DNA from 3 places in the Agarivorans gilvus genome. Region 3 is predicted to be linked to each of the others. Evidence: predicted binding sites of a transcription regulator. Region 3 holds the regulator's gene; each other region holds the start of a gene.
The links. Region 3 encodes FliA, which starts transcription of late flagellar genes. Its sites were predicted from a motif close to CTAAAGNTNNNNNNNNNNNNGCCGATA; they were not measured.

Region 1: the regulator FliA is predicted to act here: its motif matches at 5,324-5,350, upstream of AR383_RS04735 (flagellin N-terminal helical domain-containing protein).
Region 2: the regulator FliA is predicted to act here: its motif matches at 4,906-4,932, upstream of AR383_RS15115 (DUF5610 domain-containing protein).

Annotation. Positions count from the first base shown of each region.
Region 1 covers NZ_CP013021.1:1,002,817-1,010,273, forward strand. Annotated here, with positions in the region: gene AR383_RS04710 (motility associated factor glycosyltransferase family protein) at 1-1,576, opposite strand, end outside; gene AR383_RS04715 (hypothetical protein) at 1,589-1,921, opposite strand; gene fliS (flagellar export chaperone FliS) at 1,918-2,325, opposite strand; gene fliD (flagellar filament capping protein FliD) at 2,348-3,811, opposite strand; gene AR383_RS04730 (flagellar protein FlaG) at 3,835-4,287, opposite strand; gene AR383_RS04735 (flagellin N-terminal helical domain-containing protein) at 4,363-5,178, opposite strand; gene AR383_RS04740 (flagellin N-terminal helical domain-containing protein) at 5,787-6,605, opposite strand; gene AR383_RS04745 (flagellin) at 6,892-7,305, opposite strand; gene flgL (flagellar hook-associated protein FlgL) at 7,347-7,457, opposite strand, start outside.
Region 2 covers NZ_CP013021.1:3,203,360-3,210,816, forward strand. Annotated here, with positions in the region: gene metL (bifunctional aspartate kinase/homoserine dehydrogenase II) at 1-183, shown strand, start outside; gene AR383_RS15095 (alpha-amylase family glycosyl hydrolase) at 334-2,409, opposite strand; gene fabR (HTH-type transcriptional repressor FabR) at 2,690-3,310, shown strand; gene AR383_RS15105 (DUF1422 family protein) at 3,320-3,658, shown strand; gene trmA (tRNA (uridine(54)-C5)-methyltransferase TrmA) at 3,712-4,818, opposite strand; gene AR383_RS15115 (DUF5610 domain-containing protein) at 4,965-6,146, shown strand; cobalamin riboswitch at 6,203-6,422, shown strand; gene AR383_RS15120 (TonB-dependent receptor plug domain-containing protein) at 6,462-7,247, shown strand; gene AR383_RS15125 (TonB-dependent receptor domain-containing protein) at 7,205-7,457, shown strand, end outside.
Region 3 covers NZ_CP013021.1:1,104,089-1,111,545, forward strand. Annotated here, with positions in the region: gene AR383_RS05220 (flagellar motor protein) at 1-77, opposite strand, end outside; gene AR383_RS05225 (protein-glutamate methylesterase/protein-glutamine glutaminase) at 70-1,212, opposite strand; gene AR383_RS05230 (chemotaxis protein CheA) at 1,237-3,354, opposite strand; gene AR383_RS05235 (protein phosphatase CheZ) at 3,366-4,106, opposite strand; gene cheY (chemotaxis response regulator CheY) at 4,120-4,503, opposite strand; gene AR383_RS05245 (RNA polymerase sigma factor FliA) at 4,631-5,350, opposite strand; gene AR383_RS05250 (MinD/ParA family protein) at 5,343-6,236, opposite strand; gene flhF (flagellar biosynthesis protein FlhF) at 6,226-7,457, opposite strand, start outside.

The DNA.
Region 1 (7,457 bases), 100 kb from region 3:
TAGTTAATATTTGTAGCTTTTCACGAGTCGTTCTAATGCTCTTATCTAAATTCTCATTGAAGTAACTCGTAAAAAAGAAGGTGTATGGTAAAATATTTATCCCTCTATGTTTCAATAAGTTATGTATATCATTAAATAAGTTGCTACCATCATCACCAATACTTAAGTATAAGTGACGCTCTTCTTGCTCCGCTATATTAATTATTTTTTCCCAATTAATAACAAATAACGAAGCATAAAAGAAATCCCAGCTTGGCTCATAAAGGGTAAAATGATCCACCTTATGCTCTAAAAGCAAGGTTTCAATGTGGTGACCTAAGCTACATCCGTACATAATAAAGGAAGGTATTTTTTCTGGTAGCTGACGCCGTTCACTTGGTAACTTTTGAACCAATCGCCGCAACTCATCAGAATACTTGTAGTGTAAAAATGGACTTGGTTTTCTTAAAATATACCTAGCATCCAAATTCTCGATCCGTGGAGATTTTAAGTAATGTTGGTAATATTGACGAGATTCTTGCATTGGAGACTCAGAAAATAACATATCACCATTGATACGATGAAAAAGGTTGAGCTCTCCATTAGGCATAGTAAATAACTGCCAGAATGTTAAATCATAGCCATCGAAAGCGTGTGCTACGTCAGGAAAATGTTTACGTAAAGTGTCAAAGTTTCTTTTAAATCGACTGTGAGCAAGAGTTACTTGATGAGTATCTTCAACACTCTGGCTCGGAACAGCGTCAACCCAGCAATCCATGAGAGGGTTATTACATTCAAACTCCCTATCCCTAGACAAATCAATTGGCTGAAAACTATTAAAGTTGCCCAAGGCAACATCACCCGCAGCCAAGGCTAAATCTAATTGGTTAAACTCATTGTAATGATAGTGGCGCACTAAATAACTATCATTTAAAGAACAATGATCAACCCATTCGTCAATATGCTTAAAGTTATTTTTGCCATCAACTCCTGCCACCAAACTAAATTCACACTGTTGTTGACTGACATAGCGGAGGACCGACATCCAATTTGCAGTATATAAGGATATATGTAGCAACTCTAAAGATGGCTCAACCAGTAAAACTTTATTCCAAGATTTTGATGCCAATAACTTATCTAAATGTAACCCTAATCCACTCCCTAGTATAATTAGATTATCGCTAGCCTCACCCAGAGGCTGATAGTTTATACCTAAGTCAGGAAAATAGCTTTTTAAAGAACTGCCAGGCTTAACAGTACTTGGCGGCTCTGATGCTTTATTAGGTGTTCGCTTTGATATTAGTGAGAACTTAGAAAAAGACTGAAGCTGTTTATCTACCTGCTGGTAAGGGTTTAACTTATATAAAGCCCGCCCTTTTAGGTTATTACTTACATTTAAATATTTAGCTTTAGTGACAAAGGGGGCATAGGTTTTTAATTGGCACTTCCCCACCGAGTTAGCTAATTCTGGGAATAATTGACTAAAAGCCTTAAAGTTTTGATAAAAACGTCGTTTAGTAAATGCGCCCATACTTGCTTCAAGCTGCTGTTGAGTCTCTTCATCAGGATGAACTTGATAACTAACATTGAAAAGCATCTGTGCTCTCTTTTAAGTGTTTGAAATATATGCCGAACGAACTTTCTTACCACGCCTAATTGAACCCAACTTCTGTTCAATCAAGTTTTTTTGCTTAGCAGCATGCTCTAAAACACGCTGTATCTCTTGAAGGTAATCGCTAATTAGCGTTCGATAAGAATCAGGCATAGCAATATCTATGGAGAAAAAAGACTTTATAGCGCTGTTATGCAGTCGAATGAGAGTGTCAATTTTCTTCAAATCAACATTTTCGCGCTCTAATTCAAGGCCTATTTGATCTAATATTTTATGGGCTTTTGATATTTTAGCGTCTAATTCTAGCTTATCACTTATACCCGAACTCATCGTTGTGTATAAGCTTCTGCTTTAGCCGAATCAGGGATCTGATCCCAAGCGGTCTTGATTGGTAAAAAAACTTCGATCACCTCTTCAATTAACTTAGCGTCATTGTTTCGGCTTGCTTCAGACAAGCGTTCTAGCATAAAGGCATACAAGTCATCGAGGTTGGTCGAAATATCTCCCCCCCTCTCATGATCGAGAGTGTTTTTTAACGAAGTGATAATAGAGGTTGCTTTTGCCATAGGTTTGGCTTTATTAGTGAGGTCATTACGTTCGATACAACCTTTAGCAACAGAAAGGTTTTCTAATGCTGCTTGCATTAAAATTTGCGTGATTTTATGAGGATCGGCGGTGGCTATTTGATCTTTAATACCCACCTGACGATATTGATTAATTCCGTGCTTATACATATTTGATTACTTCCCATAATAACTAACCTAATTGCCCCATAATATAAGACATTTGGTTATTAAGCGCGCCCATTGTTTGGTCAAAGGCCGTATATTTTGCTCGAAGTGTAGATTCGTACTCGTCCATACGCTCTTTTAGCGCAAGGTCAGCATGGTCAAGATCTCGTAGTTGTGACCTGGTCGAATCTTCTCGAGTAGCCAATACACCACCCGATTGCTCAAAACTTTCAACAAAACCGTAGAAAGTATCGACTACACCATTTTCCCCTGCAAAAATTTCGCCAAGTTTATCTAAGTCACCTTCAACCCAATCATTTAACTTTGACTCATCTAAGCTAAGTTTCCCGTCATTATCCATTTCTATGCCAAGCGCATAGAAGGTAGTAATGCGAGTTGCATCATCAGGGTCAGTGTAACCCGTGGTGCTCATACGCCCTAAGCTGTATTTCATAGAACGAAACATCGCGTCACCACTGAGCTCTTTTCGGTTGTTCTCTTCCCCTTCTAATACCTCTGTAGGCTTACTATATTTATCAATCGCACTAATAATTTTGTTATATGCGTCAACAAAGCTTTTTACACTCTCTACTGCAGCGCTATCGTTTGGTTTAACTTCCAAACTCGCGCTGGAGGTTGTCAAAGAATTGGCGGTAATGGTAATTCCACTGACAACATCTTTAAAGGTATTCGTGTCACTGGTAGCCTCAATCCCGTTTATCGAGATTTTGGCGTTAGAAGCACTTTCGGTAACTTGAACATCGGCAACCAAAGCATCTAAATCAGCATTTACTGCACCAGTAGAAGTAATTCGTAAATCATTAGGATTACCATTACTGGGATCGGCATCATCATCCGCTCCTGTTTTTGCTGAATCAAAAACCAAACGAGTTCCGGTACCTGTATTTACAAGGTTGGCGGTAACCCCGTAATTACCAGTGGCATTATTAATAGCGTCTCTCAAGTCAGACAAGCGCATACCTGCTGTCACTTCAACAGTAAAGCTTTCTTCATCTGCCCCGCTGCCCGCGGAAAAAGTAAGTTCACCGGCGTCAGTTGCAATCACCGTATTCGAAGCAGCATACTCCGTTTGGCCAGCCGCTCTAGACCCTTGAGCAACCGACAATACTTCAACGTCGTAACGACCATTCACAGCATCATCAGCTAATGAAACATTAAATGCACCGCTTGCAGAGCTACTTGGGTCGCTCGATTCATCATCATCTGCAGAAACACTTGATACTAGTGTTCCGTCTACGTAGGCAGAACGAGGGAAAAAAGTACTAGGCTCTTTAGCTTTATCCAAGATATCTTTGAACGCGCTCATCGCCGACTTCACCGCCCCGACAGCTGATAGAGTAACATCCAAAGTATCTCGCCGCTCTTGCAAACGAGCTTCTTGAGGCACTCGCATCGCTTCAATAGAAACTTCAATCAATGCTTCGAGATCTAAGCCACTACCAATACCTGCTGCTGTAATTCCACTCATTACGCTCACCTACATAGTAAAAACTAAACCAATTGATCGACAAATAAGCCAGTGGTCTCACCAATCGCATCCTGGAACTTTCTTAAGCGCTCTTCCAGCTGACGATATTCTTCACTAGGGATCTCCCTAATTAACTCATCAGTAGAACGATTCAAAACCGAAGTAAAAAACTGACCATCTCGCTCATCAACTACAAACTTCACATCTCGGTCTTGCACTTCCAAAATTTGATTAATCGACTTAACCACATCTTCAACCGATGCTTTATCTTGATCTTTCTCTACGCGTTCTGCCGCTTGCTGTTTCGCAGCCTCATTTTCTTCTAGAAGCGATTTTCGGGCCAACTCTATATTACTAGCAGGAAAAATAGAGTCTTCCGCGCCCTTAACCGGCTCAATTTGTTTCAGTTCTGGGCGTTCCGTCGCCGCTGCAGTAGAAGCAGAAAACGCCGTAATACTATTTACATTGCCTTCCATATCTGACTCCTTAAACGAAGCAAGCCACACCTAAGTATAAGTGCGGCTGCGTCTTTCTACCTACTAAAATTTTAACTATACGAGAGCTAGCGCAGCCTGTGGGCGTTGGTTTGCTTGAGCTAGAATTGAAGTACTAGTTTGTTGTAAAATCTGATTTTTAGTTAATTCTGCCGTTTCTTTGGCAAAATCAGTATCTTTAATTCGCGAACGAGCACCAGATACGTTTTCAGAAATATTCGATAAGTTACGAATTGTTGACTGGAATCGATTTTGAATCGCACCTAAATCAGCACGTTCAGCATCAACTTGTTTCAATGCAGAGTCAATTTTCGCCATCGCTGCAGAAGCTCCGCCCGCAGATGTAACACTGATAGCATCCACATCTAGACCAGCAGCAGTAATGGTTGTTCCAATCGCTACAGTAATTTTTTCACCCGCATTTGCACCTACTAAAAAGCTTGCATTATAACTTCCATCAAGCAAATTAGTTCCCCCGAAATTGGTAGTATCACCAACACGAGTAATCTCAGCTTTTAATTGACTAACTTCAGATTGAAGCGCTAAGCGGTCATCTGTGTTATTCACCCCGTCTTGAGACTGAACTGCTAGTACGCGCATGCGTTGTAGCATGGTGGTAACTTCATCCATTGCCCCTTCAGCGGTTTGCGCTACAGAGATACCATCTTGAGCATTCATTACCGCGCGATCCAAGCCTTGGATCTGTGAGGTCATGCGGTTTGAAATTTGTAGACCTGCTGCATCATCCTTAGCACTATTGATACGAAAACCAGAACTTAAACGCTGATAAGCAGTATCAAGGCCATTGCCAGAATTGTACAGTTGACGTTGTGCGTTCAATGACGACACATTACTATTTACGACTAATGCCATAATTTGAGCCTCCTAAATTAAAATCATCCTGACTTTTCTGAACCCATCAAGACAATTGACACCATATCTAAGTTGTTGAACCCTCGGCTGAACCTAACCAAGACAACTTTAAAATGGACCAAAGTTTTATTAACTTCAGTTTCTGTAGCGGCAGTAGTAAAGAAAGCTTTAGGAATTTTTTAAAAAAAGAGGAAAAAACTTGCCACCCTAGCGGCAAAGCCCGTCACCATGGGCCTTTAGCAACACACAAAATATTTTTAGCTAAGCATAAAACTAGATGCTGTATTTACCGATTAAACAAAATGGCCAAGTAGCTCACTAACAATTGTTCAAAAAAAACACTATAATTAGCGCCATAAACACGAAGTCAAAAAAACATCGAAAAATTTGGCACATACATTGCTTTATTTACAATGCAGTCTGAACCGCTGCGAAAAAATGGCCAAGCGTGCTATCCACACACTTGACCATGTCGCTCGAAACGATAGGAGATGAGAGCGAAACTAGAGCGCATTTTTATAATAAAGGAATTGAGCCTCCTAAAATAATCATCGCGCTTACTGCAGTCTGAGGACGGTGGATTGAACCCCCACCGTCCTTTCTTTTTATTATCCAAGTAGAGATAGTGCAGCCTGAGGACGTTGATTTGCTTGAGCCAAAATCGTAGTCGAGGTTTGTTGCAAGATCTGGTTCTTGGTCAAATTTGCAGTTTCTTTTGCAAAATCGGTATCTTTAATACGTGAACGAGCTGCTGTTACATTCTCCGAGATATTCGATAGATTGCGAATGGTAGATTGGAAACGGTTTTGTACCGCACCTAAGTTCGCACGTTCTTCATCAATCGCCTTCAGTGCCGAGTCAATTGCAGCCATCGCTGTACTCGCTCCTGCAGCAGAGGTAACAGATACAGTATTAATACCTAAACCAGTTTGAGTAACCGAGGTTGCAATAGAGACTTGAATGTTCTCACCGGCATTTGCCCCTACCAAGAAATTCGCACTATAAGAACCGTTGAGCAACGAAATGCCCCCAAACTTAGTGGTAGTTCCAACTCGGCTAATTTCTGCTTTTAATTGGCTTACTTCAGATTGAAGGGCAACACGGTCATCAGTATTATTCACACCATCTTGCGACTGAATCGCCAATACTCGCATACGTTGCAACATATTGGTTACTTCATCCATTGCACCTTCAGCAGTTTGCGCCACAGAAATACCATCTTGGGCATTCATTACTGCACGGTCTAAACCTTGAATTTGAGTAGTAAAACGGTTAGAAATTTGTAGACCAGCAGCATCGTCTTTCGCACTGTTAATACGGAAGCCAGATGACAAACGTTGGAATGCGGTATCTAAACCATTACCTGAGTTATAAAGTTGACGCTGTGCATTTATTGATGACACATTAGTATTAACATATAAAGCCATGATATTTCTCCTATCTATATTTAACCATTAATAGGTTTTAATTCTTGTCAGTTATTATTTTGTTTCTGACTTACCCTATTTAACGGCCTTACCTCAATAATCTTTAGCAATTTTTTTAATTTGTTTTAATTCATCTAAACTAAAAAGGGTGCTTCATTATTGAAGCACCCTTTTTAACGACAAATGAGAGAAAATCTTTAGCTTTTTATTAAAAATTTATCGAAACAAACAAATTAAAATCCCAAACAAGATCAGTTTATCGGCAAGCTTCCGATAAACTTTAATACTAAATATAATTAAATAAAGATAACTGACTCACCCGACTATAGGCAGCGTAGGAGGTATTCAAGGCTAGCTCTGCTTTTTGTAGGTCACTCACTGCCTCAGCAAAGTCCACTTCACTTAAGCTGGCACGTGAAGATTTATTCACAATATCCATAGACTGAGCGGCAGACTTAACTGAATCTAAGGCGTTACCGCGTGCACCAATTGAGCCTAGTGTTAAGCCGATCTTTTCCATAGCATTATCTAAACCTACAATGAAATCGTTCTGAGCCTCAGAAAAATCAACACCTTGTACAGTAGGGTCTTCTAAGGCGCGAATAAAGTCGCCCATCATATTAAATACATTTTCTTTAGTCGGCGGTGCCAATTCAAAACTTTCAGTAGCACCGGCTGCTCCGGTAACAGTAATAGCCAAACCGTTAAAGTTAATTGCCTGGCCATCAACATAATCACCAGTTACAGGGGCACCAAAGAAGCACCACCACTGTCTAATATTTCATAGGTATCAGGTGCACCAGCTGTTGTTTGTACCTGAAAGGTATTATTAGCAGGAGTAATTGGATCATA
Region 2 (7,457 bases), 2.1 Mb from region 3:
CTAACGAGTGTGTCTGAGCACCATCCTTTTGCTAATTTAAAACCCTGCGATAACGTGTTTGCGATTGAAAGCGCTTGGTATAAACAGAACCCCTTGTTGATTCAAGGGCCGGGCGCAGGACGCGAAGTTACGGCTGGTGCAATTCAAGCTGATTTAGTCACGCTGTGTAAGTACGTTCGATAAAAAAAAGGCCTCTTACAAACAGTAAGAGGCCGAACTAGGATATTAAGGGTGTTTACAAACGCTTGAAGGTTGCTACCTTCGCTCTAGCTTTAAAGGTTGCTAGATACCTTCTGCACTTCAAAGAAGGGCGATTGCCCTTCGTCTGGAATGTTACTCACACTTGCTTATCATCATGGTTCCGCCTGTTAAGGCAGCATTGATTTCAAAGCTGTATACATAGTTGCCGGCTTCGGGAATCACCACTGTAGACTCGGTGCCTGGACCGCTAGCTACGCTCATGGCTAACTCATTAGCAATGCTGGCAGTACCAGTAGCACTGGCAAATTCGTAGTTCCACTCAGCAGAAGCAAATTTGAAACCGAACGAGGTAGCTTGGCTTTCAGTTACCACTACTTGGTAGATGTTGTCGCCTTTGTAGCTAAACTGATGGCTGTCCGGAGTCGCGTTAAAACCATCTCCGCCAGTATAGTTTCCGCGGATCCACATGCCTTCGCCTAATGGACCGTCGCCAGCTACATCGGCAGCATTACAGTCAGCTAATGGGCCTGTGCCAACCAGACCACCGCCATTTCCTTGCTGAGGACCCTCTGCGGTAGGAGAGACAACTTCTAGGAATAAAGACTCTAAACCCTCGATTTCGATGCTATAGCTACCAGAAGCGATATCGATAGTTTCATTGCTTAACAGGTTACGTAATTGACCATTACTGCCAATTTCCTCACCGGTAACATCAATAGTAATGGTGCCGGTTGAAGTATTGCTAAGGAACAATACGGTGTTGTCTTCAGCTTGTTTATGGTCGAAGAAGACATCTGCCGAATGTTCAGTCGCAATGGTGGTACGCTCACCTTTGTATAAAGCAGGGTTCGCTGCACGCATGGTCATTAAGGCTGCGACATAATCGCGTAAATCAGCTTGGTTAGCATTGGCGGTAAATAGCTCGTTGTTGGTGCGAGCACCAGTTGGTAAGCCTTCTACTTTACCGTTATTGCGAGCTACGTGGTCATCACATAGGCCTAAATCGGCACAAGTCGTGTTGTCGACTTCCTCAGCAAAGTTAGGCACTTCATCACCGATTTCTTCACCGTAGTAAAGAGTAATAGGGCCAGTGTAAGCTGCTAAGAAAGCATATGCTGCTTTATGACGGTTCCAGTATTCGGCGTCACTAGGTTCGGCGATGTTGCCTCGTTGTAATAAGTCACCAAAACGCAGTAAGTCGTGGTTACCGATGAAGCCATTAGGAACAGCATGGGCTGGATTGGCAATTTGAGCACTGTAAGCAGAGGCTAGATTGCTGGCATCGCGTCCACCACTGCCACTCTCTTCAACCGCAAAGGTTTGAGTGATTGCGTAGCGCATTGGGAAGTCAAAGGCCGAACAAATGCCAGGCGCGGTTTCTGGACCATAACCTTCTTCACGGATTTGGCTACCACCGCCATCCCAAATTTCAGCCACCATGTAAGCCAGCGGATTTACCGTTTCACCATTCATGGTGTAAGTGGTCGCAGCAGAGGCATCTTCTACGGCTTTACGAATTTCACCCCAAGCGCCAATTGGCACTTGGTAGGCTTGGTCTAAACGCCAGCCGTCAATACCTAGCTCTTCTACCCAGTAGCTAGCTACTTCTTTATAAAATTCAAGGGTATCGTTGTCGGTACCAGGGTAACTTACCGGGTTGCTACCGCCAGATGGTGTTAGGCCATTAGGTGAAGGTGTTACATTACCTTTATGGTGGCCAAAAACGCCATCAAATAATACATACATGCCACGAGCGTGTGCTTCGTTTACCAGTGTTCTGGCTTGCTCAAGAGTGCCAAAGTTTGGATCGATGGCAAAATAGTTACGGGTAAAGTAGCCCGTTGCATCAAGTCTATCGCTGCCTTCTGAGTCGAAAATAGGCGTTAACCAGATGGCGTTCATGCCCAGATCTTGAATGTAATCTAGAGAGTCGATAACACCCTGTAAATCACCTTTGTGGTGGCTAGTACCATAACCCGTGTTGTAGTCATGGTTTGAATCACCGTCGATAAAGGCTTCGGTCATGACTTGATAAATGCGTAGCTCTTGAGCCTTTTCATAAACACCGGCATCACAGGCGTAGGCTTGATATTCGTAATCTGGGGTGGTTGGTGTTGTCGGTGTTGAATCATCGCCACCGCCACCGCCACCACAGGCGCTTAAACCAAATACAACTGCCATTGAGATGGCGCTTTTGGACCAATTCATTATTCATCCTTGCTAGATACGTCTTCGATAGCCAGAGTTAATCACAGAGCCTAAGGACTAGATACTTGATAGCGTTTTCAACTTGATGGAAAATTGACCTAGCTCGCATCTTTGCCTTTATTGAGAATCCGCTTTTTTGATGAAAGGCTTTTCACTTTTATGGATTAAATTAGAAAGCTAAATTTTTAGTGAAGCATTAATAAAAGCGGGATCTGACAAGATTTGGGTTTTTGACTTAGCGCGGTATGATAGCGCCACCAAGGTGAGGAAAGCGTAGTATATGAGTGGTGTAAGAGCACAGCAAAAAGAGAAGACCCGCAGAGCCATTATTGAAGCTGCGTTTACCCAGTTGAGTGCCGAACGTGGTTTATCGAGTTTAAGTCTTAGGGAAGTGGCCCGAGAAGCCGGCATTGCCCCCACGTCCTTTTATCGACACTTTGCCGATATGGAGGAATTAGGCTTAACTTTGGTGGATGAAGGTGGTTTAACCCTGCGTCAATTAATGCGTCAAGCTCGGCAACGCATTATTGCCAATGGTGGCAGTGTTATTGGCACCTCTGTAGAAACCTTTATGGAGTTTGTTTGTAATAACCCCAATGTATTTCGCTTGTTATTGCGTGAACGCTCTGGCACTTCTCCAGCATTTAGGGCCGCAGTAGCGAGGGAGTTTACTCACTTTATCGCTGAGCTTACCGACTATTTAGAGTGGCAGTACCGTTGTCCACGAGAGGATGCTGAGATCCAAGCGGAAGCGATGGTGACGTTGGTATTTAACGCCGGGGCTTCGGCGCTAGACTTAGCGGAGCAGGAGCGTCAGTTACTAGCAGAGAAAACGGTGAAACAATTACGTATCGTTGCCAAGGGAGCGGCACTGTATAATCGCTCGGAAACCTTAAGTTAAGAGGTGTTTATGCCAGTTAGAAAATCCTTATTAGTATTAGCCTTTATTGCCGGTTTATCGGGAAGCGCTAGCTTGGCGGTGTTAACCGTAGCGGAGCTGGCTTTTTCTATTTTCCCAATACTGACTTTTGGCCTAGCGATAGTGCAACTATATCAGCTATATATGGATAAAGACCTCAGCGAAGACTCTCCGTTATTAAGTGTGGCTGCATTTGTATTGGGGGCCTTAGCTTATTCGGCTTTGTTGCGTGCGCAACTGCCAGACTTGGGCAGTAACTTAGTGTTATTGATTATTTGCCTCGGCTTGGGTTTGTGGTTAATGGCAAAAATAGGTGGTTTTAAGCGTTAAATAGTTAGAGGCAGAGCTGCGCAAGCTTATTGCACAGCTCAAGCTTGAAGTATTTAGCTTCGTCGTTGCAGGTACATGCCCACTTCAATGTGATTGGTATAAGGGAACTGATCGAATAAGGCCCAATGACTAATTTGGTGAGTTTTACTTAGGCTCACTAAGTTGTCATATAAGGTATTGGGGTTACAAGAGATGTAGACGATGTTGTCATAAGCTTGCACCATGCCGAGGGTGGCATCATCTAGGCCCGCCCGCGGGGGGTCGACCAAAATGGTATTACATTGATAGGAGCCCAAATCTACCTCGGCTTCCTTCAAACGACGAAACTCTCTTTCGCCTAACATGGCTTGGGTGAACTCTTCAGCAGATAAACGTAAAATTTTTACATTATCTATATCGTTTGCTTTGATATTGTATTGCGCAGCTTCAACCGAAGGCTTGGCTATTTCGGTAGCCAGCACACGTTGAAAGTTTTTTGCTAAGGCCAGCGAGAAATTACCATTACCACAATACAACTCTAAGAGATCGCCTTGGCTGTTGGCCGTGGCTTGTTGAGCCCATTCCAACATGTATTGATTTACTACGGCGTTGGGTTGAGTAAAGCTATTTTCTATCTGCTGGTAGATCAGCTTTTCATTGTTGATAGTTAATACTTCATCTACTCGGTCTTGATCTAAACAAATTTTTTGTTTGCGTGAGCGGCCAATAAGCTGGATAGAAAAGTGCTGGCTGAGCTCGGTTTTTAATTGTTCGGCGGCTTGCTGCCAAGCCTCATCAATCGGCTTGTGATATAGCATGCTTACGATCACTTCATCACTTAAGGTCGATAGAAAATCCACCTGAAATAACTTGTGGCGCAGTAGAGAGTTAGCTTTTAGCTTCTCAATTAATAGTGGCATTAATTGGTTAATCAGCTCACTGGCTGGTGGAAAACTGTCTACTCGAAACTTCTGCTTAGTTTGTTGATCAAACATGATGTAGTACAGATCGTCACCTTCGTGCCACACTCGAAATTCAGCTCGCATTCGGTAGTGCTTCAATGGAGAGGCAAATACTCCAGGCTCCGGTGGTGAGAACTCGGCAAATTGTTGGCAGCGTTGGTTGACTTTTTCGGCCAAGAGTTCTTGGTATTGGTCTGGATAATATGCGATAGCGCTCATGGCCTCTCCTCTGTTCTAACAAGCTGCGCAATTTAAAGGCGCATTGCTTGCTTGTCCAGTTTATCTACAATAATAGTGAGATTATTTCTAAAGTTTTAATTTAGCTCGCCGATAAGGCTTGACTAGGGTAAATCCGTGGAGGCCTTATGAATGAACTAAATGGTGTGGGTAAAACGTCGGTGCAGCATTACGCTGAGCGTTTGTTAAAGCAGTCTAGCCCTGCAATAGAAAAGCGTAATGAACTGGCAAACGATAAAGCGAGTTTGCATAAACAAGGGGCTATCGCTAGCCACGTATTGTTGAGCTCGGTTGAAAAACACACCTTATCCATGGCCAGCGGTGGAGTGAGCTTAGCGAAACCCCAACAAGTCGAACTATTTGATGCCGAAGAAGTCGCGCGCAATGTGCTCAATTTTGTGGCCAGCTCTTTATACAGTGCCAAGCAATCGGGGATGCCTGAAGACCAACTTGCCGAGATGATGGCGCAAGCGCGTAAAGGCGTAGATATGGGCTTTGAAGGTGCTCGCGAAGAATTGGGTGATGCTGGCTTACTCGATGAGGAACTCGCTAAAGGCATCGATAAAAGTTATGACTTAATTCAAGACGGATTAGAAAAGATTGAAGAGGGTGATTACCAGCTTGAATCGGTGCCAATTCAACAGCAAATGGCTATGGCGAGTAGTCACTCCGCCTCTATTGAGTTAGAAACCGCCGAAGGTGATAAGGTCACCATCAGTTATGGCTCGCAATTAGCAGCTAGTTATAGTGAAGGGCGTTCTTCAATACAAGCGTCTTTGAGTTCCCAGCAGCAATTCAGCTTTTCTGTTGAAGGCGATTTAAATGATGATGAGCTGGCCGCTATTGCTGATTTAGTCAAACAAGTTGATAAAGTAGGGGCTCAGTTTTTCAAGGGAAATCTCGACCAAGCTTTTGAGCATGCCTTGAGTATTGGTTTTGATGAACAGCAATTGGTGGGTTTTGCGGTTAATTTTGAACAGCAGCAAAGCGTTGCGGTGAGCCAAGCTTATCAAACTGCAAATCAGCCAAGCGAAAACAGTTCTGAATTAATACCAGAATTAAGTGAGTTTTTAAGTTCTTGGCAAGAAATTCAAGCTAAGGTGAGCGCCCTGTTTGCCGAGCCGCAAGCTTCAACTGAACGTTTACTCGATGGGATATTGCCTCTATCTAGCCCTGCGGAACCCGCAGATAAAGCCGCTGATGTAGCACGCTTTAAAGGATTTGCCGAGCGCATGGCCGAGGCTTTAGCAATGTTTAACGCCCCACCGTCTAGCGCTCCTGCGAATAACGCTGCAGACAATATTAGTTAATTTCAAGTTGATAAAATATGAGGCTTTTTGTGCTATCAATCACATTAAGCCTCACTTATAATCTCGCCCGCTGTGGTGTTTCGTTTTTGCGAAACTTAATAGGGAATCTGGTGAAAATCCAGAACTGACGCGCAGCGGTAAAGAGGAACGAAAGCTCAAGGATTGACCTGTTCAAGGATCTCCAGACACTGTTTGCATTGTTAAACGGGAAGTCGCAGCCGTAGTACAAGTTATACGCCTCCAAGTCCGAATACCTGCCACAACGCACATGCTGTTATACAGCAAAAGTACTACGCGAAGATTAGGATCAAATCGATGAAAAAGCTTATTCTACTGGCGGCTATTGCGCCAGCTTTCGGCTATGCCCAAGAAACCTCCCAACAGCAAACTATGGTGGTGACGGCCAATCGCATGCAACAGCCTGCCAATAGTGTTATTGCCCCTTTGACCATAGTTAATAGAGAACAAATCGAGAATAGTGGTGCCCAAGATATTGTTGATGTTTTGAAACAGCAGGTGGGCATTAGTGTGACTCGTAATGGTGGTGTTGGCCAAACTGAAAGTGTCTTCATTCGCGGTACCAGTTCAGCCCAGTCTTTATTCTTGATCGATGGTGTGCGAGTAAATACTGCTACCAATGGTGGCGCTCAATTATCCTTGTTACCTTTAGAGTTTGTTGAACGAATTGAAATTATACGCGGGGCTCGTGCTTCGATTTATGGAGCCGATGCGGTGGGCGGAGTCATTAACGTTATTACTCGCCCTGAGTTTGGACAGCAGTTCTTAGGCTTGAAGGCGGCTTTAGGCACAGAAGACAGTGCTAAATTTGCTGTTCGTGCTAGCGGACTCGCCACCGATAATACCCAATACAATGTGGTGCTCAATGCTAATCGCAGTGACGGTTATGATATTCGTCCTCAAGATACTCTTAATGAAGACTATGGTTATGAAAGCTTAGGGGGCTTGTTCAGCATAGAACATCGCTTTAACCAGGCTTGGCGTGCCAGCATTTTCACTCTATATAATGAGGGTGAATCCGAGTACATTCAGGGAAGCAAATACCTAAACAAACAAAAACAAGCGGTTTATGGGCCAAGCTAAATTATCAAGCTCAGCAGTGGACTAGCGAATTAGCCTTAAATTACCAACAAGATCGCTCAGATAGTGCCGATGCGACTAACTTTGTTAACCCAGACCGTTATTTCACCGAACGCCAGGCTGTAAATTGGCTAGTTGCCTACCAGCTAAATAAGCAATGGTTGTTGCAGGGCGGAGTCGATCTGCAAAATGAAGATATTTCGGGTTCTAGCG
Region 3 (7,457 bases):
CTACCGCCAGCCAAAGTATGGCCAAAGCCAACAGCAGAGAAGGCGAGTAATACGCCAGCTATGCTAAGTTTATCCATTCCCTATTTCCGCGACGATAGCTTCAGAAAAGCTATCTAAGGGCATCTGTTGCGATGCAAGACCCGCACTCGCGACCGCCTGCGGCATACCATAAACAACACATGAGGCTTCATCTTGTGCCCATATGGTCGAGCCTTGCTCTTTAAGTAAACGGCATCCGTCTCGTCCATCGGCTCCCATGCCAGTGAGTATCATCGCTAGTACATTTGATTGATGACTCTTAGCCAGTGAGGCAAAAGTAATATCCACACAGGGTTTATAGTTAACCTTGTCATTGCCATCGATCACTCTCAACCGGCCATATTGGCCTCGCCCTTCCACTAACATTTGTTTTCCGCCCGGCGCTAAATAAGCCCACCCAGGGCGCAACTCATCACCATCTTCCGCCTGCTTAACATTAATCCGCGACAGACTGTTTAAACGCTGAGCAAAAGCTGCAGTGAATGTAGCTGGCATGTGTTGAATCAACAATATAGGTTTGGAAAAGCCCGCGGGTATTTGAGTCAAAATAGTTTGCAGTGCCACCGGCCCGCCGGTAGAGGTACCAATTGCCACTAACTTATAACGCTTACCAGAAGGTTTAAACTTAGCCCGCGGGGCCAATTTATCCGCGTCTTGGGCAGCATTAGCAATCGGTGATTTCAGAGGCGTACAGCCACGCGAAGAGGTAAGCGTAGACGGACGGGAACTGCGAGCGCTAGTCAGTGGGCTAACCGGCGTGCGCCGCGCCATGACTCGACGCCTTGCAATCGCCTTAACACGCTGCTGTAGTAGGCTCACCGCCTCTTCTCTATCGCGAGCGATGTCTTCAAACTTTTTAGGAATAAAATCGAGAGCACCGGCTTCAAGTGCATCTAAGGTTGCCTTGGCGCCTTCATGAGTGAGCGAGGAAAACATCAGCACGGGTGTAGGATGCTTGGCCATAATTTGCTTTACGGCCGTTATCCCATCCATCACTGGCATTTCTATGTCCATTGTAATTACATCAGGCTTTAAGCGCCCAACCATTTCAATGGCTTCTTGACCATTTTTTGCAGTATCAATAACCTCGAGTGAAGGGTCAGCGTTAATAATTTCGCTGACTCTTCGCCGAAAAAAACTCGAGTCATCAACAACTAATACTTTTATTGCCATGCTAAATTCTTCTTAAGATAACGCTTACATTTTTCGAGCGTAGCGTTTCAGTAAGCTGGGAATATCGAGTATTAGTGCAATTCGACCATCACTGGTAATTGTTGCTCCCGCCATACCGGGGGTGCCTTGTAACAATTGATCGAGAGCCTTAATCACCACTTCTTCTTGGCCAATTAAGTTATCAACAACAAAACCCACTTGCTGAGGACCAATTTGCACAACTACAACGTGCCCTTGTGATACTCGCTCACCAACTCGACCGTTACGATTCAACCAATCTTGCAAATAGAACAAAGGAATAGCTTTGTCGCGAACGATGACCGTTTCTTGGCCATCAACCACATTGGTTTTAGTTAAATCTAAATTAAATATTTCGTTGACACTGGTTAGTGGTAAAGCAAAGGTTTGTTTACCCACATCTACCATTAAGGTCGGCAGAATAGCGAGAGTTAAAGGCACTTTAATTTGCAAAGTGGTGCCTTTACCCATAGCTGAGTCAATATCCACCGTACCATTTAATTGCGTAATGCTGGTTTTAACCACATCCATACCCACACCGCGGCCAGAAATATCCGAAATTTCTGTTTTGGTGGAAAAGCCAGGCGCAAAAATTAAACTGTAGGCATCTTTATCCGACATTCTCGCCGCCGCATCGGCATCTAATACACCGCGCGAAATAGCGATTGATTTTAACTTCTCGGCATTCATACCTGCGCCATCATCTTCAATCATTAGTAAGATGTGGTCACCTTCTTGAGAAGCCGATAAACGGATAACACCGGTTCTAGGTTTACCTGCTGCAACACGGTCGTCGGGCATTTCAATACCATGGTCAACAGAGTTACGTACCAAGTGAACCAAAGGATCGGCTAAGGCCTCTACCAAGTTTTTATCTAAATCGGTATCTTCACCCACTAACTCAAGGTTAATGTCCTTTTTCAAGCTACGTGCTAAATCACGTACCACACGAGGGAAGCGACCAAACACCTTCTTGATTGGCTGCATTCGCGTTTTCATTACCGCCCCTTGCAAATCGGCTGTCACGACATCCAAGTTTGCAGTGGCTTTAGACATTTCTTCATCGTTGCTATTTAAGCCAAGACTAACTAAACGGTTGCGCACCAATACCAACTCACCCACCATATTCATGATTTCATCAAGGGTGCGAGTGTCTACCCGTACCGTTGTTTCACCATGAGGAGCGGCTTGCTTCGCCTTAGCCGGTTCAGCCTTAGCCGCAACGGGCTCGGGTTTACTGGGAGCAGGTATAGCCACTGGCGCTGGGCTAGCGGGTTTAGCGTTTGAACTGGCAGCCGGTGCTGGTTTGGCTGCAGCAGGTTTAGCTTCTGGAGCTTTACCTGCTCCATGCAGTTGATCTAGCAGACGCTCAAATTCATCGTCGTCAATTTCATCGCTATTGTTAGCCGCTGCAGGTGTAGCAGGCGTATCAGCTTTTGCCGGTGCTTTAGGCGCAGCTCCAGGCGCTTTAGTGCCATGCAGCTCGTCGAGCAATTTCTCAAACTCTTCGTCGGAAATGTCACCACTATCCGTCGAGCTCGCGGCAGAGGTGTCACTGGGCTTAGCAGGAGCAACTGGCGCACTTGGCGACGCGGTTCCATGCAGTTCATCTAGTAAGCGCTCAAATTCGTCATCGGTAATTTCATCAATATTCGATGTATCTGAGACTTCATTAACGGGTTCTGGCTCAGGCTCAGGTTCTGGCTCTGGTTCTGGCTCTGTAGCATCGGCAGATGCTGGTTTAGCCAATTGATGTAGTCGTTCAATAATTTCTGGCGAGGCAGGAGTAAGCTCTTCACGAGCTTGAACCTGAGCAAACATATCGTTGACCGTGTCAAGAGCTTCGAGAATAACATCCATTAATTCAGAAGAAACACGCCTTCCACCATTACGCAGAGTGTCAAACACGTTCTCTGCGCCATGACAAACATCGACTAATTCAGTTAATGATAAAAATCCTGCGCCACCTTTTACCGTATGGAAACCACGGAAAATAGCATTAAGTAAATCACTATCATCTGGGCGCTTTTCCAAATCAACTAGCTGCTCAGATAGCTGCTCAAGGATCTCGGCCGCTTCAACGAGAAAGTCTTGTAAGATGTCTTCATCTACATCAAACGACATGCGCTACTCCCTTAAAATCCTAAACTAGACAATAAATCGTCAACGTCATCCTGACCGTTAACCACATCGTCTCTTTGCTCTTTATTGATAATTGGCCCTTCAGCTTCAATAGCCGATTTACTTGGCTTTTGGCTCGCTGTGGCTTCTACTTTTTCATTACCAAATAAAGTCAGCATTTCGACTAAGCTTTCTTCAACCTCTTGAACCAAAGTGATCACTTTACGAATCATTTGCCCGGTCAGGTCTTGGAAGTCTTGGGCCATCAGTATTTCAGTTAACATATGTCTTAGTTTATCGGCATTAACTGAAGAACTGTTGAGGAAAATATCGATTTGGTGACATAGCGCTTTAAACTGACCAATCTCAATTCGCCTTTCCATCAAACTTTGCCATATTGGCATAATATTATTGATTTCATTGGTTAATTGATCAGCAATTGGCAAACCTGATTCTACCGCATCCATGGTTTTATTTGCCGCTTGGTCGGTCATTTCAATCACATAATTCAAACGCTCTTTAGCGTCTGGGATTTCTTGATTGGCTAACTCATTAATTCGAATATCGAGCTTAAATTCATTTAATGAATCATGAAGTTGACGGGTGAGCTGCCCAACCTTATCAAATAATAAATTGGCTTTGGGAGCACAAAGCTCACTCACAAGTTGATTCGCCTCGGCGACATTTCCTTCTTCAAGTAGCCCCACCAAATTCTTGGCATCAGCTAATGAAATAATCGGAGTCTCTGTGCTCACGCAGCATCCTTTATTATTGTAATCTTTCGAAAATCTTATCTAACTTCTCTTTTAGAGTGGCAGCAGTAAACGGCTTAACAATGTAGCCATTTACACCAGCTTGCGCTGCTTCAATAATTTGTTCGCGCTTCGCTTCGGCAGTCACCATCAACACAGGAAGGTGAGCCAAACTTTCGTCTGCTCGAATATTTTTCAGCAGATCGATGCCTTCCATGCCCGGCATATTCCAGTCAGTGACAACAAACTCGAAGTCACCTCCTTTAAGCATGGGTAATGCAGTATTACCATCATCAGCTTCATGCGTATTGTTGAAACCAAGATCTCTTAGCAAGTTTTTAATAATCCTTCTCATTGTTGAAAAGTCATCAACAACCAGAATTTTCATATTTTTATCCAAGGTACTTCCCCAGCAGGATGTTTTTGCAAGCCTAAACATAGGCTAAAACTTTATGTAATAAATATATTATGCCTTAATAAACACAATTTTAGTCCATCTTTTATCATAATTGTAAGGATGAATTGCTCTATTGTGTCCAATCTCGCATTCGCGTTTTAACACGCGCTAAGGCCTGACTATGAATTTGACTCACTCTCGATTCGCTAACGCTCAAAACTTCACCAATTTCTTTCAGATTTAGTTCTTCGTCATAATACAGTGAAAGCACTAAGGCCTCTCGCTCGGGTAAACCTTTAATGCACTCAGCTAAAGATTGCTGAAAACGCTGATTGGCGAAGCCTTCAAAGGGACGATTTTGCTCGCGGCTCTCTTCATTAGATATAACATCTTCACTCACACCTAAGTCGTCAATACCTAAAATTCGTCCGCAGTTCACGTCAGCTAACATGGCGTGATATTCGCTTAAGCTCACGCCTAGCTTTTCAGCTACTTCGGCATCTTTTGCATCGCCGTTTTTCTGTTTTTCTACAGCGGCAATGGCATCGCTAATAGCGCGGCTATTCTTATGCACCGAACGCGGCACCCAATCGCCTCGACGAATTTCATCGAGCATTGCCCCACGAATTCTAATGCCCGCATAGGTTTCAAAGCTGGCGCCTTTAGAACCATCGAAATTACGAGCCGCTTCAATCAGCCCTATCATTCCCGATTGAATTAAATCATCTACAAGCACACTCGCCGGTAGCCGCGCCATCAGGTGATGGGCGATACGTTTAACCAAATTTGCGTGGCGCTCCACCAAAAGATTAGTGTCGTTCGCGCTGGCATAAGCGGCAACTTTATTCACTAAGCTGTTCTCTATTTTTGCGTTGTCCAAACTCGAGAAGATTCTCGATAAAAAATTCTAAATGACCACCCGCCTGATCGGGTATTGGCCAAGTACAGGCTTTACTCGCCAAAGAGCGAAACGCTAGCGAGGCTGGAGATTTAGGGTAGGCTTCTACCACAACCCGTTGCTTTCTCACCGCTAAACGTACGTTATTGTCATAAGGAATACACGACACCAACTCAAGTGTAGCATCTAGGAAACGGTCGGTGACTCGAGTCAATTTGGCAAATAGCTCTTGCCCTTCGCGCAAGCTGCGCACCATATTAGCGACCACTTTAAATTTATAAACACCGTGCTGGTTAGATAATAATTTAATTAAAGCGTAGGCATCGGTTATCGACGTAGGTTCATCGCACACTACTACCAAAATATCTTGCGAAGCTTTGGCAAAACTTAACACCATGTCAGAGATACCGGCTGCGGTATCCACTAACAACACATCGATGGGAGTTTTCATGCTACTAAATGCTCGAATCAGACCAACGTGTTCCGCTGGGCTTAATTCAACCATAGATTGAGTACCTGAGGTGGCAGGAGCAATTAAAACGCCGTTCGGCCCTTCTACCAATACTTCATCTAATGTGCATTCCCCAGAAAGCACATGTGACAGGTTTTTAGTTACCCGCAAACCCAATAATACGTCAACATTTGCCAAGCCCAAGTCGGCATCGAGCACCATCACTCGCTTACCCTGAGCGGCCATTGCTATACCCATATTCAAAGTGACATTGGTTTTACCAACGCCCCCTTTGCCGCCGGTTACGGCAATCACTTTTACATTATTTTTTTGTTGCATCATTCGTAAGCCGCTAGCCTGGTCAAAACCATTGTTTTTAGAATACATCAGAAACCTTTTGTTGTTCGGTTTCACTAAACCAAAAATGTTGCTGTGTTTGCTTATCCACTACTGATAAAGCTTGCTCGATAAGTTTCTGTGGCTCAGCTACAGCAATATCTTCTGGCACTTGCTGCCCGTGGGTAACGTAACTTATTGGCAAGGCATGACGCAAGGTCACATTTAACACTTCTCCCAATGCCAGACTTTCATCTAGTTTGGTAAGTATGGTACCAGCCAGAGGAATTCGCTGAAATTGATTGACCGTTTCTTCAATTACGCGACGTTGCGCATTAGCTGACATCACCAAATAATGGCGGATCTTTACACGACTATTTTTTACCAATTTGTCGAGCTGCTCATGTAAACGTAGATCGCGTTGACTCATCCCCGCGGTATCAATTAATACCAGCTTTTTGTCTTTAAACTGGTATAACAACTGCGATAATTCTTCTTCATCATTGGCGATGCGTACAGCACAGCCCATAATCTTTCCGTAAGTCGCAAGCTGTTCGTGAGCGCCAATTCGATAGGTATCAGTGGTAATCATGGCGACACTTTCTGCGCCGTGGCGCATGGCAAACTGCGCTGCCAACTTGGCGATGGTGGTGGTTTTGCCCACCCCAGTAGGACCTAAAAGAGCCACAGCTCCGCCTTGAGATAGAATTTCGTCTTGCCCTACTGGCAACTGGTGCGCCAAAAGCTCTTGAATGTGCTGCCAGCCTTCTTGAACACCCAGCTCTTCTGGAATATAGCCAGCCACTTGATCGGCCATGTCTTCATCAAAACCTAACAGCTGCAATTGTCTAATTAACATTGCACGCACCGGCTCTTGGCGTTCCACTTCTTGCCACATTAAACCTGATACTTGATGCTCTAATAACTTACGCATCGCCGCCATTTCTTTTTTAAGCTCTCCGAGCTCGTTATTAGCCGGAGCTTGAGCACTATGCAATTTATTTGAATTAATCGATTTATTGGCGCTAGACAAAGCGCCCTGTGGTTGCGACCACGCCTGCTGCTGGCCTAAGGAGCGAGGAGCCTGAACACTACGTGGGCGCTGCGCCTGCTGCTGAAACTGACTTTGCTGTAAATTTTCTTGCTGACGCTTTTGGTGGCGCTGCATGAAGTTAGTTAAGTTATCTTTTAAGCTGGCATTTTCGTCAAAATCATGACTTTTCTGCTGAGATATTGGCGCTTTAGAGCGAGGCTTGGCTTTATAAGACGATA